DNA from 2 places in the Paenibacillus sp. FSL H3-0329 genome. Region 1 is predicted to be linked to the other one. Evidence: predicted binding sites of a transcription regulator. Region 1 holds the regulator's gene; the other holds the start of a gene.
The links. Region 1 encodes Rex, which represses fermentation and respiration genes when NADH is low (regulators of the CRP and FNR family bind a similar motif). Its sites were predicted from a motif close to TTGTGAAATATTTCACAA; they were not measured.
Positions count from the first base shown of each region.

Region 2: a site for Rex is predicted at 5,624-5,641, ahead of NSQ66_RS01105 (phosphoketolase family protein). Genes of this name have one in related genera too.

Region 1 is NZ_CP150150.1:4,561,709-4,569,776, reverse strand. Features, by position in the region: gene panB (3-methyl-2-oxobutanoate hydroxymethyltransferase) at 1-609, shown strand, start outside; gene panC (pantoate--beta-alanine ligase) at 610-1,500, shown strand; gene panD (aspartate 1-decarboxylase) at 1,493-1,876, shown strand; gene NSQ66_RS20170 (hypothetical protein) at 1,988-2,629, shown strand; gene dinG (ATP-dependent DNA helicase DinG) at 2,756-5,617, shown strand; gene NSQ66_RS20160 (redox-sensing transcriptional repressor Rex) at 5,748-6,401, shown strand; gene NSQ66_RS20155 (amidohydrolase) at 6,388-7,689, shown strand; gene NSQ66_RS20150 (DUF5590 domain-containing protein) at 7,862-8,068, shown strand, end outside.
Region 2 is NZ_CP150150.1:222,395-230,462, forward strand. Features, by position in the region: gene NSQ66_RS01080 (glycosyltransferase) at 44-1,195, opposite strand; gene NSQ66_RS01085 (solute carrier family 23 protein) at 1,398-2,750, opposite strand; gene guaD (guanine deaminase) at 2,789-4,153, opposite strand; gene NSQ66_RS01095 (hypothetical protein) at 4,465-4,653, shown strand; gene NSQ66_RS01100 (GntR family transcriptional regulator) at 4,741-5,463, shown strand; gene NSQ66_RS01105 (phosphoketolase family protein) at 5,758-8,068, shown strand, end outside.

The DNA of each region.
Region 1 (8,068 bases):
GATATGCCATTTATGACGTATCACGGGAGTATAGATGAAACCCTGCGGGGTGTGCGCAGATTGATGCAGGAAGGGCGGGCTCATGCCGTCAAAATGGAAGGTGGACTTGAGATTTGTGAGACTGTAGCTACGGTTGTGGCTGCGGGAGTCCCTGTGCTGGGACACATCGGGCTTACTCCTCAATCCGTGAATATGATTGGTGGCTACCGGATTCAAGGCAAAGACGCCAAGGATGCCCAACGCCTGATGGATGAAGCTAAGGCGCTTGAGGCAGCAGGTGCTTTTGCAATCGTTTTGGAGCTGGTAACGGAAGAAGTAGCCCAGGCAATCTCTGAAGCGCTTAGCATCCCAACCATTGGGATTGGTGCAGGCCGTTACTGTGATGGACAGGTATTGGTTTTCCATGATTTGCTGCGTTATGCCTCACCTTATCGTGAGAAACGTTTTGTCAAAACCTATGCGGATGTGGGTAATGTGATCCGTGAGGGCATAAGCCAGTATGTGAAGGAAGTGAAGGAACGTTCCTTCCCAGATGAAGGCCACGTTTTTAATGCAGATGAAACAGTCTTGGAATCTTTATATGGCGCTGCCAGAAAGGAAGGGAAATAAATGAGAGTCGTCAGAAGCATTGAGCAGCTGCGCGAAGCTTTGGAGTATATGAGACAAGGCGGGCACGCCCCGATTGGGTTCGTTCCTACGATGGGATACTTGCATGACGGACATGCCAGTCTGCTTCGCCGGGCTGGAGAAATGAGCAACACAGTGGTAATGAGCATTTTTGTGAATCCTTTGCAATTCGGGCCAAACGAGGATTATGATTCCTATCCGCGTGACGAGCGTCGTGATTTGGAACTCGCTGAACGTGAGGGAGTAGATATTGTATTTATCCCCAGTGTGGAAGAAATGTATCCGCAGCCTACTCGGACTACTGTCTCGGTATCGGAGCTTACTACCCGGCTATGTGGGGCTTCCCGCCCTGGGCATTTTGATGGTGTAACCACAGTGGTTAATAAATTCTTCAATATTGTACAGCCGGATTATGCTTTCTTTGGGCTGAAGGATGCTCAACAAGTTGCTGTCCTTCGCCGAATGGTGTCCGATCTTAATATGAATGTCGAAATTATCCCTTGTCCGATCGTTCGTGAAGGGGATGGACTTGCGCTCAGCTCACGTAACGTATTCTTGTCTCCAGAGGAGCGTAGTCAGGCATTGGTGTTATCTCGTTCCTTACGTGAAGCACGTCAGTCTATTGAAGAAGGAAAAGTAAGAACCGTTGCTGAAGTGCGGGAATTGTTGACATCGGTTATTTCCAGCTCTCCTCTAGCGGTGATTGATTATGCGGAGATCCTAACATTCCCTGATCTTGAAGGATTAGAGGATGAAGCTCTTTTATCAGAAGTGGATGGGGAAATTATTATAGCGCTTGCCGTGAAGTTTGGCAGAACACGCTTGATTGATAATAATGTATTTATTCCAAAGGAGGTTGCTGCACTTGTTTAGACATATGATGAAATCCAAAATTCACCGCGCAACAGTAACGGAAGCGAATTTAAACTATGTGGGCAGTATTACCATTGATGAGAGCTTGATGGAAGCCGCGGACATTCTTGAGAATGAAAAAGTTCAAATTGTGGATAACAATAATGGTTCGCGACTGGAGACCTATGTAATCCCTGGACCGCGTGGAAGCGGAGTGATCTGTCTTAATGGTGCCGCAGCTCGTCTTGTTCAGCCGGGCGATACAGTAATTATCATTTCGTATGCGATGTTGTCCTCGGAAGAACTGGAGTCACATAAGCCAACGGTGGTATTCGTGGATGAGAATAACAAACCAGTGAAGCTGGCTGATCATGAATTGCATGCTACAATCGCTTAATGTATGGACTTACGCCATGTAATGAATGGCAGGGATGAAAGACCCCGATCTCGCAGAAAATGAAGTCAGGCAAGCTGAACTGATTTCATCTTCAGTAAGGGGGGATAGCCCATGTTTCAACATTTGTTTGCTGAAATGAACAAGGTGCTTCAGGAGATCATAACAGATTACCCTACAGCGGAGGGTGCCCGCCGGAACGAGCTTTTATGCAATTATAATATGCTGCATAGACTGAGCGATAAAGTGATGGATGAATGGCTCGCTTTTGCTGAGAAGCTAAGTCACTTTCGCGAAAGTGCGGATTTTACAGCAGTGGTCGAAGAGGAAGTGCCGGAACAGGAAGCACCAGAGCTGTGTATGGATTCCTTTGTAAGAGGTCAGGGATATTATAAGCTGCTGATGTATGGAAAGTGTATTGATCAGTTTAAAGAAGTTATTGCGCAATACCCGGATAGCTTGGCTGCTCGATTATATTTAGCCATCTCTTATCTGCAGGAAGGTGACGGTGAAGCCGCTTGGAGTCATCTGAACCATATGCTGGGCTTGATACGGGAGACCAAGCTGAAAGCCATGGTATATAATGCTTTAGGCTGCATACGAGCCTCACAGGAACGTTTTAATGAAGCGCAGGAATTGTTTGACCTTGCCTTGCAGCATGACCCGGCGCTTCCGGAGCCAAACGTTAACTTAGAGGTATGCCGCCGTCGTGGAGGGAAGCTGCATTTTGGAAATCAGCTGGTTTCCCTTTTGTAAAAGAATAACGGTTTTGGAAATTTCTATTCAAGCGATGCATCCCCTGAACCAGTGGTGTGCATCGCCTTTTTTCGCAACTTCTGTTATGCTGATTAAGAGTCTCAATTGAAAGGGAATAGAATTATAATGAAATTTGCCGTGCTTGATTTTGAAACAACAGGAACCCAATCCGTGGGTGAAATTATCCAGGTTGGCCTTGCAATTATAGAAGAAGACCGGTCCATCTCCCGGGTATATGGTTCCTATGTCAAGCCCGGAACGCCGATTCCTCCTTTTATAACAGGTCTGACGGGGATTACCGATGATGATGTGAAGGATGCGCCTGAGCTGGATGAGATGATGATGGAGCTTGTTCCGCTCTTGGATGATGTTGTGCTTGTAGGGCATAATGTCGCTTTCGACTTCCATTTTTTACAAAATGCTTTAGATCGTTGTGGTTATTTGCCATTTCAAGGGCGGATTTTGGATACGATTGATTTTCTGAAAATTTGCTTTCCTTCGCTCACATCTTATCAGCTAGGCTCTGTCAGTGCTCATTTTGGAGTGACACATGATCGTCCGCATCAGGCAGATAGTGATGCACTTGCGACTGCTTTAGTGCTGTTGAAATGTCTGGAGGAGCTCTACGAGCTGCCGCTGCTTACGATCCAGAGACTCTGTGAGCTGTTTACCGAAGAGGATAGTGATCTGGGCTGGTACTTTGATGGTCTGCTGCGAGAGCGGGAAGCGGAGACGCTACAGCCCGAAGGTGATCTGACTTTCTATCGTCAATTAGCGCTTGCAGTAGGAGACTGGACGGAGTTAGCGCCACCTAGAGATGAGCATGCTGAGAATCCGCTAGCGAATTTATCTTTTACTGATTATATGGACGAAGTAACCAAACGACTTAAAGACACATTACCGCAGTATGAAAGCCGGGAAGCTCAGGATATTATGATCAATGAGGTGATGACGGCACTTGCCGAAGACAAACACCTACTGATCGAAGCGGGCACAGGAACCGGTAAATCGCTCGGTTATTTGTTGCCTGCCATTTATCAAAGCGTTCGCACCAATGAAAAAGTCATGGTCAGCACTCATACCATTAATCTGCAGGACCAATTGCGCGAGCGGGATATCCCTTTGTTAACGCAGGTAGTTCCTTTTCCGTTTAAAGCTGCTATTTTTAAGGGAAGAGGACATTATTTGTGTCTGCGTAAGTTTGAGCATAAAATTAATAAAAAGGACTTTATAAGCCCAAGGGAAGATGCGCTTACTGCAGCTCAGATGATCGTATGGCTCACTCAAAGTGAATCAGGGGATGATGAAGAGCTGAATTTAAGCGGCCGGGGCGGTGATTTCTGGGAGACGGTGGCAAGCGATACCGATTCCTGTCTGGGCCGTTCCTGTCCTTGGTTCCGCAAATGCTATTATCATAGGGCCAAGCATGAAGCTGGGATTGCTGACGTGGTCATTACGAACCACTCCAAGCTATTCGCAGATGTTAAAGCTGGGCACCAGCTGCTTCCAGCTTACGAGCATCTTGTAATTGATGAAGCACATCATTTAGAAGATGTGGCTGGTAAACATCTTGGCATGCATATGAAGCATTTCACTGTGGCACACACGTTATCGCGACTGTATAAAGATAGCCGAAACGGACAGCTTCCTGCTCTGCGCCAGATCTTACAGTCGTCAGGCAGTGAAGAGGCTTCAGAATGGAGCGGAGTCATCGATCGGATCTACCCGGATCTGCTTACTGTCAAAGAAACCTGGGATGCACTCAGCGACAAGCTGTTCAGCCTTTTGCCGGAACGCAGTGATGCGGCAGCAGGGGAAGCGGGACAACTGGTTATGCGTTTGCTTCCCGCCCGTAAGCCGAAGGATTGGGATGAATTAGTTGCGCTTGAGAACACTATGAATCTGACGTTAAGCGACATCATCCGTAAGGGTGATAAAATGCTTAATGAGATGCGTGACCAGGAAAGCCAATCCTCAGCAGACAGTCTTGTTACTGATATTAGCGGTTTATTTAAGGATTTGGCTTCCATACGTGAGCAAGTAAGATTCTTTATGGGGCTGAATGACGATAATGTAGTATATTGGCTGGAGGCAAATGGAAATTACCGCAGCAAATCACTGCAGATGTATGCCGTCCCTGTGGATGTTAGCAGCCAGCTTAAAGAGTTGTTCTTCGATAAGAAAAAAAGCATCGTGCTTACCTCGGCGACGCTGTCTGTAGATAAATCTTTTCAGTTTATGATTGATAATCTCGGACTTAACGAAGCTGCGGAAGAGGGACGTCTAATGACCTCACTCCTTCCATCTCCCTTTAAGTATCGCGAGCAGGCGCTGCTAGTTATACCGCGTGATTTTCCTAGTGTGAAGGGCAGTGTGGGCGATGCTCGATTTGTCGATACACTCGTACAGTCGTTAGCAGAAGCTGCCAAAACAACACGTGGGCGGATGCTGGTTCTGTTTACTTCTTATAAAATGCTGCGTCAGGTATATGATCCGCTTAAAGAGGCTTTGGCCTCACAAGAGATTACGGTGCTTGGTCAAGGCGTGGAAGGTGGCAGCCGGAGCAAGCTGATCCGCCGCTTTCAGGACAGTGCAGCATCCGTTCTGCTGGGGACGAGCAGCTTCTGGGAAGGTGTAGATATTCCAGGTGAAGCACTGACTTGCCTGGCCATCGTGAGACTTCCGTTTCAACCACCGAATCACCCGTTGGCGGAAGCGAAGTCGGAGTTATTGCAGGCCCAGAAGAAGAATCCGTTCATGAAATTATCTGTTCCTCAAGCGGTTATTCGTTTTAAGCAGGGATTCGGAAGACTGGTTCGCACGGCGCAGGATCGCGGAATAGTTATTGTTTATGATACAAGGGTTATTGAATCTCATTACGGGAAGTATTTCCTTTATTCATTGCCTGGTCCCAAAATGGAGCATATGCTGACTGATCAAATGGTCCCCCGCATAGCGGAATGGCTAGAGGATGGCGGCGCTTCTTAAAATGCTCGTCTTCAGTTTAGCTCCTCCTTATCCTTAAGGGCGGTAAGTTACAGTACCGCCCTTAATAAGGAGAGGTATACGTTTGAATATGGATTTTCACAAGAACATTACTATTTTTAGGAGGAAAAATATGAAATCGGATAAAATATCAGAAGCCGTTGTTCGCAGACTACCTGTGTATTTGCGTTTTTTGAATGATCTCCAGAATCGCGAAATATTAACAGTTTCCTCTCAGGAACTTGGACAAAAGCTTGATCTTAATCCCGCACAGATTCGTAAGGATTTAGCGTATTTTGGTGACTTCGGCAGAAAAGGTATCGGCTATGATGTAACGTATCTTATTGAGAAAATCCGTCATATTCTGAAGCTGGATCAACAGCTTAATGTAGCTTTAGTAGGGGCAGGTAATCTCGGACATGCCTTGTCTAATTACAATGCATATCTCAAAGATACTATGAAAATCACGGCTATATTTGATTCGTACGCTCCTAAGGTTGGACGTAAGATCAACTCCCTTACTGTGCAACCAATGGATGAACTAGGCAGCACGATTCGTGAGCAAGGTATTCGCATTGCCATTATTACCGTACCTGATTCAGAAGCTCAAAATGTAGCAGATATTCTCATTTCTTCTGGGATTGAAGCGATTTTGAACTTTGCCCCTGTGATTCTGAAGACACCACCGAATATCCGGGTGCATGCAGCTGATTTTACAACTGATCTGCAAAGTCTTGCTTATTACTTGCGGGATGGAAAGGAAGAAAGCGAACATGAACAGCAATAAAACGATAATTAAGGGCGGGTATTTTCTGACTCCGGGAACGGATGAGCCGGTTCTGAGTGGATATATGACTATTGAAGATGATTTAATCACTTACATAGGAAAAGAAGAGCCTCAGATGGAAGCTGGAGTGCAAGTGGTTGATGGCAGTCGTCTGCTGTTCATGCCTGGACTTGTAAACACACATGGTCATGCGGCGATGTCTTTGCTGCGTGGATATGGAGATGATTTAGCGCTACAAGTGTGGCTTCAGGAGAAAATGTGGCCGATGGAGGAAAAGTTCACCGGTGATGATGTATACTGGGGAACCTCCTTATCTGTATTGGAAATGCTGAAGGGTGGAACTACGACCTTCCTCGATATGTATGATCATATGGACCGAGTAGCTGAGGTAGCTGAGTTATCAGGTATCCGTTCCGTATTGATGCGTGGTGTGATCGGGTTATGTCCAGAGGATGTACAGAATCACAAGCTTGCGGAAGCGATTTCTTTTGCCCGTAACTGGCATGGAAAGGCGGACGGTAGAATTACTACTATGATCTCGCCGCACGCCCCTTATACTTGCCCTCCGGACTTCCTGGTTAAGTTCGTGCAGGCAGCGCATGATCTGGATTTACCGATGCATACGCATATGTCCGAAACGAAACGTGAAGTGGAACAAAATGTGGCGGATTACGGGTTGCGTCCTGTAGCTCACTTAGAGAAGCTTGGAATGTTCACACGTCCCTCGATAGTTGCACATGGTGTTCATTTAAATGATGAAGAGATTGAGATCTTGGCTCGCCATAATGTGGGTGTCTCTCATAATCCGGGCAGTAATTTGAAGCTGGCTAGCGGAGTGGCTCGGGTTACTGATCTTCTAAAAGCTGGTGTGAAGGTGTCTCTTGGCACGGATGGCGCGGCCAGCAACAATAACTTGGATATGTTTGAAGAGATGCGGCTTGCAGCTCTCATTCATAAGGGTGTCAGCGGTGATCCAACGGCTGTTCCAGCTCCAGAAGCTCTACGTATGGCTACAGAATATGGCGCCCAGTCCATCTTTTTAAATAATGTAGGTAGACTTGCTGTTGGGATGAAAGCTGATTTCATTGCAATTGATATAGATCAGCCGCATTTGCTGCCACACACAGATCTGTTGTCTCATGCAGTTTACTCTGCTAGCGCTAAGGATGTTGAGCATGTGTGGGTGAATGGTAAACAGGTCATCAAGCATGGGCAATGCTTAACCCTGGATGAGGAAGCTATCCGGCGTAAAGCGCAAGAAGCCTTCGAAGGTTTATTGAAGCGTTAAGTCTGGATAATAACGAATAAATAATAGGCTGCGACTTTTTGCTTTTAGCAAAAGTTGCGGCCTTTTGTACATTTTAAAGGCTGGGAAAGCTAGAAAATTATGAAATTTTGGATAAACACGCGGGTGTGTTATATAATCAAAAAAGATATATTACTAGAAAGGGAGCTGTACCTTGAAGAAAAGGAAAAAATGGATCCTCCTGGGGTCAGTTCTGATTCTGCTCCTGGGGTTTGGACTTATCCAGTTCTATGCCTATATTATGAAAGATCAATGGAACGAGCAGGATATCGCCAAGGATGTTGCCAAAACCAGAGCGGGTCTAACAGAGGTAACCAAAGCACAAAAATCGGTTTGGGATGAAAATGCAGTGTACTGGGTT
Region 2 (8,068 bases), 2.5 Mb from region 1:
AACCGGACATCATTTGATGCCCGGTTTAATGTATTTTTAGGTATTATTCTCCCAGCTTTTCAGCCTTCACCAAAATCTCTCGCAAAACACGGGCAACCCGGCTTTTTCTTCTCTTTACTTTTACACTTATTCGTCTTAACGACTCTTGGTATACGGCGGTATCCTTGGGTTCATAGAGCTGTTTGGCGGCAATCCGTAACGTTCTTCTCATTAATATTGCTGATGAACGTGTTAACTTCGTTCGGTATCCTCTGCGCAAGACCCGTATAGTATGTTTGTACTTCTCTAAGTCTTCGTTTGGGGGAACAAGGGCGAACAGATTTAGGGAGGAGTCATTGAATCCGTAGCTTTTGAACATGATTTTTAGATTCTCAATATTTATGAGATTTCCTCTGAAGTGGGTTGGATGTTCTTGGTGAACGCCGACAACTTCTTTGATGCTGTGAAAAGGGATTTTTAATCGATGCAGTCGATACCCAAGGTCCCAATCTTCGAGTCCATAGAGGATAAACTGTTCATTAAAACCTCCAGCACGAGTTAATTGGCTGCGTCTTATGGACACACAACGTGTGACGAGTAACATCCAAGGGGCTACATCTGTGCTGGCAAATTGCTTTTTAGTATTTGGAGGAACTCTTGAGGGAAAGGTGACTTTTGATAACGTCTCCGTCTGCTGAAGGATATCATTGGGTGTGATTAATGGGATGATTTCAGTCGCTGATTCGAAGTCGGGATTCCATAAGTTAGAAGCCGAAAGTGTATTGCGGCAATGCTCTTTTTCTTCAGGAGAAAAGTCTGGGTAGTAGTGGGTATAAGCGTCATCCCATGAGTGTGGAATACCTGAAATTATGGACTTAGGATATTTACGGTGATACTGGTTTACGATCCTAATGAAGTCAGGGAATACTAGAAAATCAGCATCGCAGAAGATGACGTATTTCCCTTTTGCCTGACTCAGCCCCAGATTTCTCACGGCAGAACGGCCGCGTTGTTCCTGCTGAGCGACATAAATAAGCGGATAAGAAGTTTGAAAGCTTTCGACCATTTCCTTGGTACCATCTGTAGAACCGTCATCTGCGACGATCACCTCGAATCGATCCTTCGGATAGGTCTGTGTCTCGAATGAAGTGAGTGTAAGTAGCAGCTGCTGAAGTCGGTTATAGGTTGGAATTATGATGCTGTAACGGATAGCCAGAATGATCACCCCCACCATTTAATAAAAGCCCTTGAATAGGATAAATAATAACAATATATTCAGGGACTTTAGCCTGGTCTAGTCAAACGCCTTTAAGGATCGAAATAGGCAGTGGACAGGGGCCAATATGGGATGATCTTTAAAAAAGACAGCCCCTAAAGGAGATCTATCGATTCCTTTAGGGGCTGCTCCTTTTTATTTTCTATTTTCCACTAGGTAATAATTTATTCAATAAGATCGCTGCCAATGAAGCAGCTAGGATAGGTGAGCCTAATAAATACTGCACGAATGTAGGTAAAGAGTTCAAGTAGTCACCAGGAATGAGTACCAACGCCAAGGTGATGATCATAGGTAAGGCAATAATGTACATTTCTTTTTCGCCGATAGTTACATTCTTCATTACTTGCACACCATTAATTGCGATGATGCCGCAGATGATGGCGAAGACGCCGCCGATTACAGCGGATGGAATGGAAGAGATCAAAGCGGCGAGTTTACCAGAACAACCAAAGAGGACAAACCATCCTCCTACAGCGAGAAAGACCCGGCGGCTGGCAACACCTGTAATGGAGATGATCCCTGCATTAGTTGAATAACCTGTAACAGGAGTCGAACCGAGCACAGAGGCAATAAGACAGCCAATTCCTTCTCCAATTACGCCGCGGTTAATATTTTTGTCTGTCAAAGGTTTATTGATTACATTGCTGACCGCAAACCAGGTGCCTGTTGTTTCAGCCAGCAGCACGATATAAATAATAACCATGGTGATAATAGCTGAAAAGTTGAAGGAAAAGCCGAAATCAACAAAAGCGATCCGCGGCATGCTAAACCATTTAGCGTTGCTTATCGCTGAGAAATCTAAAACGCCCATAATATTAGCGGAAATACATCCGACTACTAACGCCATCATTACGGAAAGAATTCGGAAGATAGATCCTTTATTACGGAACAAAGTACCGAGAATCACAAAAATAAGCAGTGTAGCGCCTGAAATAAGGGCTAATAATACGTTTTGATTAATTGAAGCGCCGGAGGCTCCGTAGATATTATCTCTGATCGCAACAGGCAATAAAGATAGACCTACAATGAAAATGATTGTGCCTCCTACGATAGGTGGGATAAAGTTTTTGACGATTTTATTAAAAATTCCAGCATAGCCCAAAATAATAACCAGGATGGCCCCGATTAAGCTGGCACCCAACACGGAGCTCCAACCGAGCTCCCCGCCACCACTAGCCGCATAAATACTGACGATCGCACCAAGCGGAACATAAGAAGGACCTTGAGCGATAGGCAGCTTCATACAGAAATAGGTTTGCACAATCGTTGCAAGTCCTGCGGCAATAAAGGTGGATTGGATTAACGCGCTGGACTGATTGGGTTGTAAGCCGATTAACATCGCAATAAGGAATGGCACTACATAGGCATCCATAGCCAATACATGTTGAAAACCGAGAATGACGGATTTACTAAATGAAACTTTTTCATCGGGTAGGACAGTTAATAGCTGTGATTCCAAATGTGCTTGCTCTTGTACGTTTGCTTGTGTTTTCACTCCGATGCCCACCTTAAGTTTTTTAGTTTAATTAATCTTTAACGCGAATGAACTTTTTCACCCTGTACCCAGACTTCACGGATATTTTCAGGCCGGGCCAGATACATTATCTTTTGAAAAATATCTTGCAAATCCTCATTCTCATCAAAGATGGGCAATTTCGCCGACGGTAATTTCGTATCAATAATTTGAACATCCCAGGTATAACCTTCTAGTAACCGGCCGATAGGTAAGCTTAAGCTTTCCCCGCCGCCAGCGGTAGCAAGATAAAAGGATTCATGGATCGTAATCCGTGATCCGGGTACTCCGCGATTTGGTGCAGACAGGGAAGGATTCACACCATCCTCCAGCATTCTTGAAGACATTACGGCTTGTCTAATGTTATCGAAGAGACTAGGTGAAAAACCTCCGGAAATATCAGAGCCTAAACCAATCTCCACGCCTTTGGCATGGAAGTCAGCGATCGGAATAACACTATTGGCAAAATACGCGTTGGATATCGGACAATGAGCAATAGCTGTTCCTGTCTCTGCAAACAAATTCACATCATCTTCATCTAAAAAATTACAATGTGCCATTACAGATTTATCACTGAGCAGACCAAAATCATGCAAGGCAAAAGCATCGTTCTTCTGGAACCGTTCTTGCACATAACCGTGCGCCCAATCACTTTCACTACAGTGCGATTGAACATACGTATCATATTTAGCGGCTAGTTCTCCCAAGCCTTGTAAAGCCTCATTAGTGCAGCTTGGAATGAACCTTGGTGTCACTACCGGATATACGCCTTGTTTAGTAGATTTAGCGAGTTCTTGTACAGCTAGTATAAATTCTTCCGTATCCACTAGTGCGGTGTGGGTGTCGGAGTCGCGGTAATTCTCAGGATTTCCCTGCGGATCGTCCATAACCACTTTTCCAACGAGTCCACGTTGCCCTTTTTCCGCACATATTTTAGCCAATAATAAACTGGCCTCTTTATGCACCGTTGCAAAATAAAGTGCTGTAGTTGTTCCGTTTGCGAGCAAAGTGCCAACCACGTCATCGTAGACTTTTTTTGCAAAAGCCAGGTCCGAGAATTTAGACTCCAGTGGGAAGGTATAAGTATTTAGCCAATCATAGAGTGGAATATCTAATGCAGTTCCAGATTGAGCCCATTGTGGCGCGTGAACATGCAGGTCGATAAAGCCGGGCAAAAAATACTGGCCTTCAGCTAATACATGAAAATTGTCCTGACCTTGATAAGCATCAAGCAAGGGTTGATAGTCGGGGTGCTTCGGTGCAACAATCATTTCTATCATCCCATCCGTGTTGATACAGAAGAGATGGTCCTTTAAAATTTGAATTTCTTTTGGGGATAGGCTAGAAAATGAAGTGCCTAGGAATATTTGCATATATTTTCTCATAATTTCCGCCTTAATGTTCGTCTTTTGGTGTGCATTCGTTATTATAATCCGTGAAAAAGGATAAGTCCAGACCAAAAGTCGAATAAAGGCGTAATTGACGGATAGGAGGAGCGGAGGAATTGAAACCGAATATGACGCATAGACGTCATGTTCGCTATGCTAGAATACAGAAAAAGATAGAGGGAAGTAAAAAATGCAGGTGTGTTTCGATTCCTTTACGGTTATAGGAAATGAATGCGGTTACTATCTTGTGATATAATAGATGAAATCGATCAATAGTTTGAGAAAATTGGATTAGGAGTGTTGCCTGGATGAGAAGATACAACATTTGGCGCCCGTTGATGTTAATTATTGTTGCTGTACTTACAAAAAGCTTGGTCACTAACCTGTGCATTTTGTTTGGTATGCAGGCTGAAGCAGCTAGTAGTATGGGGACGCTGGGCATGGTCATTGCCGGTTTAGTGATGTACAATCGCATGACAAATCGCCGTCGTAAATAAGGTGGCCGGATAGATTATAAACGTCTGGTTATTATGTTATAGTAAAGATTGAAATAAAACTTGTATCGACCTGAAAAGGAGTACTTCATGACACAGTTTGTCTACAAACAAATTATTGATGACTTAAAAATGAAAATTTTTGCTGGGCAGTTTCCCGATATGAAATTACCGGATGAACGAACGCTTAGTGAAACTTATCAAGTGAGTCGTAGTTCTATTAAAAGTGCTCTGACTAAAATGGCAAATGCCGGCATTATTTTTAAAAAGCGTGGCTCAGGGACATTTATAAATCCTTTATACATAAAAAATGAATCTATTTTTAACTACGAAGGCTCTAATTTAGGTGTCACCGACAATTTTCAAATGAATGGGAAGAAGCCAAAGATTAAAGTTCTGAAATTCGAGGTCATTCCACCAACGGAAGAACTGCAACGGGATCTGTTTTTAGGACCACATGATTTTGTATACAAAATCGTTCGCTTGCGTCTTTTTGATGATGAACCCTTTATGATTGAAACGGGTTATATCCCAATCAAAATCGTGCAGAACTTAAATCAGACTATTATTGAAGGATCTATCTTTAATTATTTGGAGGATTCACGGAACCTGGCGGTAACCAAATCCTTTTTATCGATATCCGCAGAACCCTCTGAGGCTACGGATCAAGAGCTGCTGCATTTGCAGGCGAATGAGCCAGTAAGCATTATGGAAGGGATTTTCTTTTTAGATAATGGCACACCCTTTGAATTCTCCCATATGCGTTTCCACTATAAATACTTAAAATTTAATACCTTTGTGTCCGTTCATTAAAAGTAAGACTGGGGAATTTTTCTCGGTCTTATTTTTTTTATTTTGCGTAAAATAGATGAAGGAAAAGCAGCAAATATCTCCCGCAAACTTCAGCCCATATTTTTACATATATATTAATATTGACGTATTTTTACAGACAATTGACACCGTTTTTCATACTATGTTCATATTTTCACAAAATTGGACCGTATCATTTGTTGAAAAGGTTGAATTAATTTTTGGCGGCGGTATGATGTACTTGTGGAAGAAATTACGGCAATGTAGACACAGAAAAAATTTTGGGGAGTGGAAGAAATGGTATTATCCATGGATGTTGATTACTCATCAAAAACTTATTTAGAGAAGCTTGATGCATACTGGCGCGCAACTAACTACATCTCTGTAGGTCAACTGTATTTGAAAGATAATCCGTTGTTAAGAGAACCGCTGAAAGAAGCAGACGTAAAGATTAAGCCAATTGGACACTGGGGAACTATTCCCGGCCAGAACTTTATTTATGCCCATTTGAATCGGGTCATTACTAAATATGATTTGAATATGTTCTATATCGAGGGTCCTGGTCATGGCGGTCAGGTCATGGTTTCAAACTCCTATCTCGATGGTAGCTATACTGAAATTTATCCGGAAATTACACAAGATATCCCAGGTCTGAAGAAATTGTTCAAACAATTCTCTTTCCCAGGTGGAGTTGCTTCCCATGCTGCCCCTGAAACACCTGGATCGATCCACGAAGGTGGCGAATTAGGTTATTCTCTATCCCACGGTGTAGGTGCTATTCTGGATAATCCAGATTTGATCTCCGCTGTTGTTATTGGTGATGGAGAGGCTGAAACTGGCCCATTAGCGGCTTCATGGTTCTCCAACCGGTTCATCAATCCAGTTACTGATGGTGCAGTTCTGCCGATCTTGCACTTAAATGGTTTCAAAATCAGTAACCCAACGATTCTGTCTCGTCAATCCAAAGAAGAAATTACTGCATACTTTAAAGGTATGGGTTGGGAACCGTTCTTCGTTGAAGGCGAAAATCCTGATCTAATGCATCCAGAAATGGCTAAGGTGCTTGATACCATCGTAGAAAGAATTGAAGCGATTCAAAAGAATGCACGTGACAACAATGACCTTACGCGTCCGGTTTGGCCAATGTTGGTCTTCCGTTCTCCTAAGGGCTGGACGGGTCCAAAGCAATGGGATGGTGTTCCGAATGAGAACTCGTTCCGTGCCCATCAGGTGCCGATTCCAGTGGATCAAAAGAATATGAAGCACGCTCCAGCGTTATTGGAGTGGATGAACAGCTATAAACCAGAAGAATTATTTGATGAGAATGGTCGTCTGAATGTTGAACTTGCTGAGATCCTGCCAACTGGCGACAGACGTATGGGAATGAACCCAGTTACTAATGCTGGCAACCAAATTAAAGATCTAAACTTACCGAATTTCCGTAAGTTCGCACTTGATAATTCCAAACCAGGTGAAGTAATAGCACAAGATATGGCCGTTCTGGGTAAATACATGAAAGATGTTATCTCTCTGAACGAAGAGAACCGCAATTTCAGAATTTTCGGACCGGATGAAACAATGTCCAACCGTCTGGGACCTGTCTTTGAAGTGACGAAACGTCAATGGTTGGATCAAGTGATTGAGCCGAATGATGAATTCCTAGCTTCTTATGGCCGTGTTATCGATTCCCAATTGTCTGAACATCAGGCAGAAGGTTTGCTTGAAGGTTACGTATTGACAGGTCGCCATGGTTTCTTTGCAAGCTATGAAGCTTTCTTGCGTGTCGTGGATTCGATGATTACTCAGCATTTCAAATGGCTGCGTAAAGCAACAGATCAAAGCTGGCGTGCGGATATTCCATCATTGAATGTGGTAGCAACTTCAACTGTATTCCAACAAGACCACAATGGTTACACTCACCAAGATCCAGGTTTGCTAGGTCACTTGGCTGATAAAAAACCAGAATTTATCCGTGAGTATTTGCCGGCTGATGCGAACTCCTTGCTGGCTGTCTTTGACACCGTCTTAAATGACCGTCAAAAAATTAACTTGATCGTTTCTTCCAAACATCCTCGTCCACAATGGTTCAGTGCGGATGAAGCACAAGAGCTGGTGGATAAAGGACTGAAGATTATTGACTGGGCAAGCACCGATCAAGGTGGAGAGCCTGATGTTGTCTTTGCTTCTGCAGGTACAGAACCAACTATCGAAAGCTTGGCTGCAATCTCTATCCTGCATGAAAAACTGCCGAACCTTAAGATTAGATATATCAACGTGGTAGACTTGTTGAAACTGAGAAGTCAAAAATTAGATCCGCGTGGCTTATCTGACGAAGAGTTTGATCAATTTTTCACAAAAGATAAACCAGTTATCTTCGCTTTCCACGGATATGAAGGTCTGATTAAAGACTTGTTCTTTGATCGCCATAACCATAACCTGCACGTACACGGATACCGCGAGAATGGCGATATCACAACACCATTCGATATGCGCGTATTGAATCAAATGGACCGCTTTGACTTGGCGAAGGAAGCTGTTCTGAGCTTGCCTAATGCTAACGACTATAAAGCGATCGCAGATGAAATGGATGCTATCGTTAAGAAACATC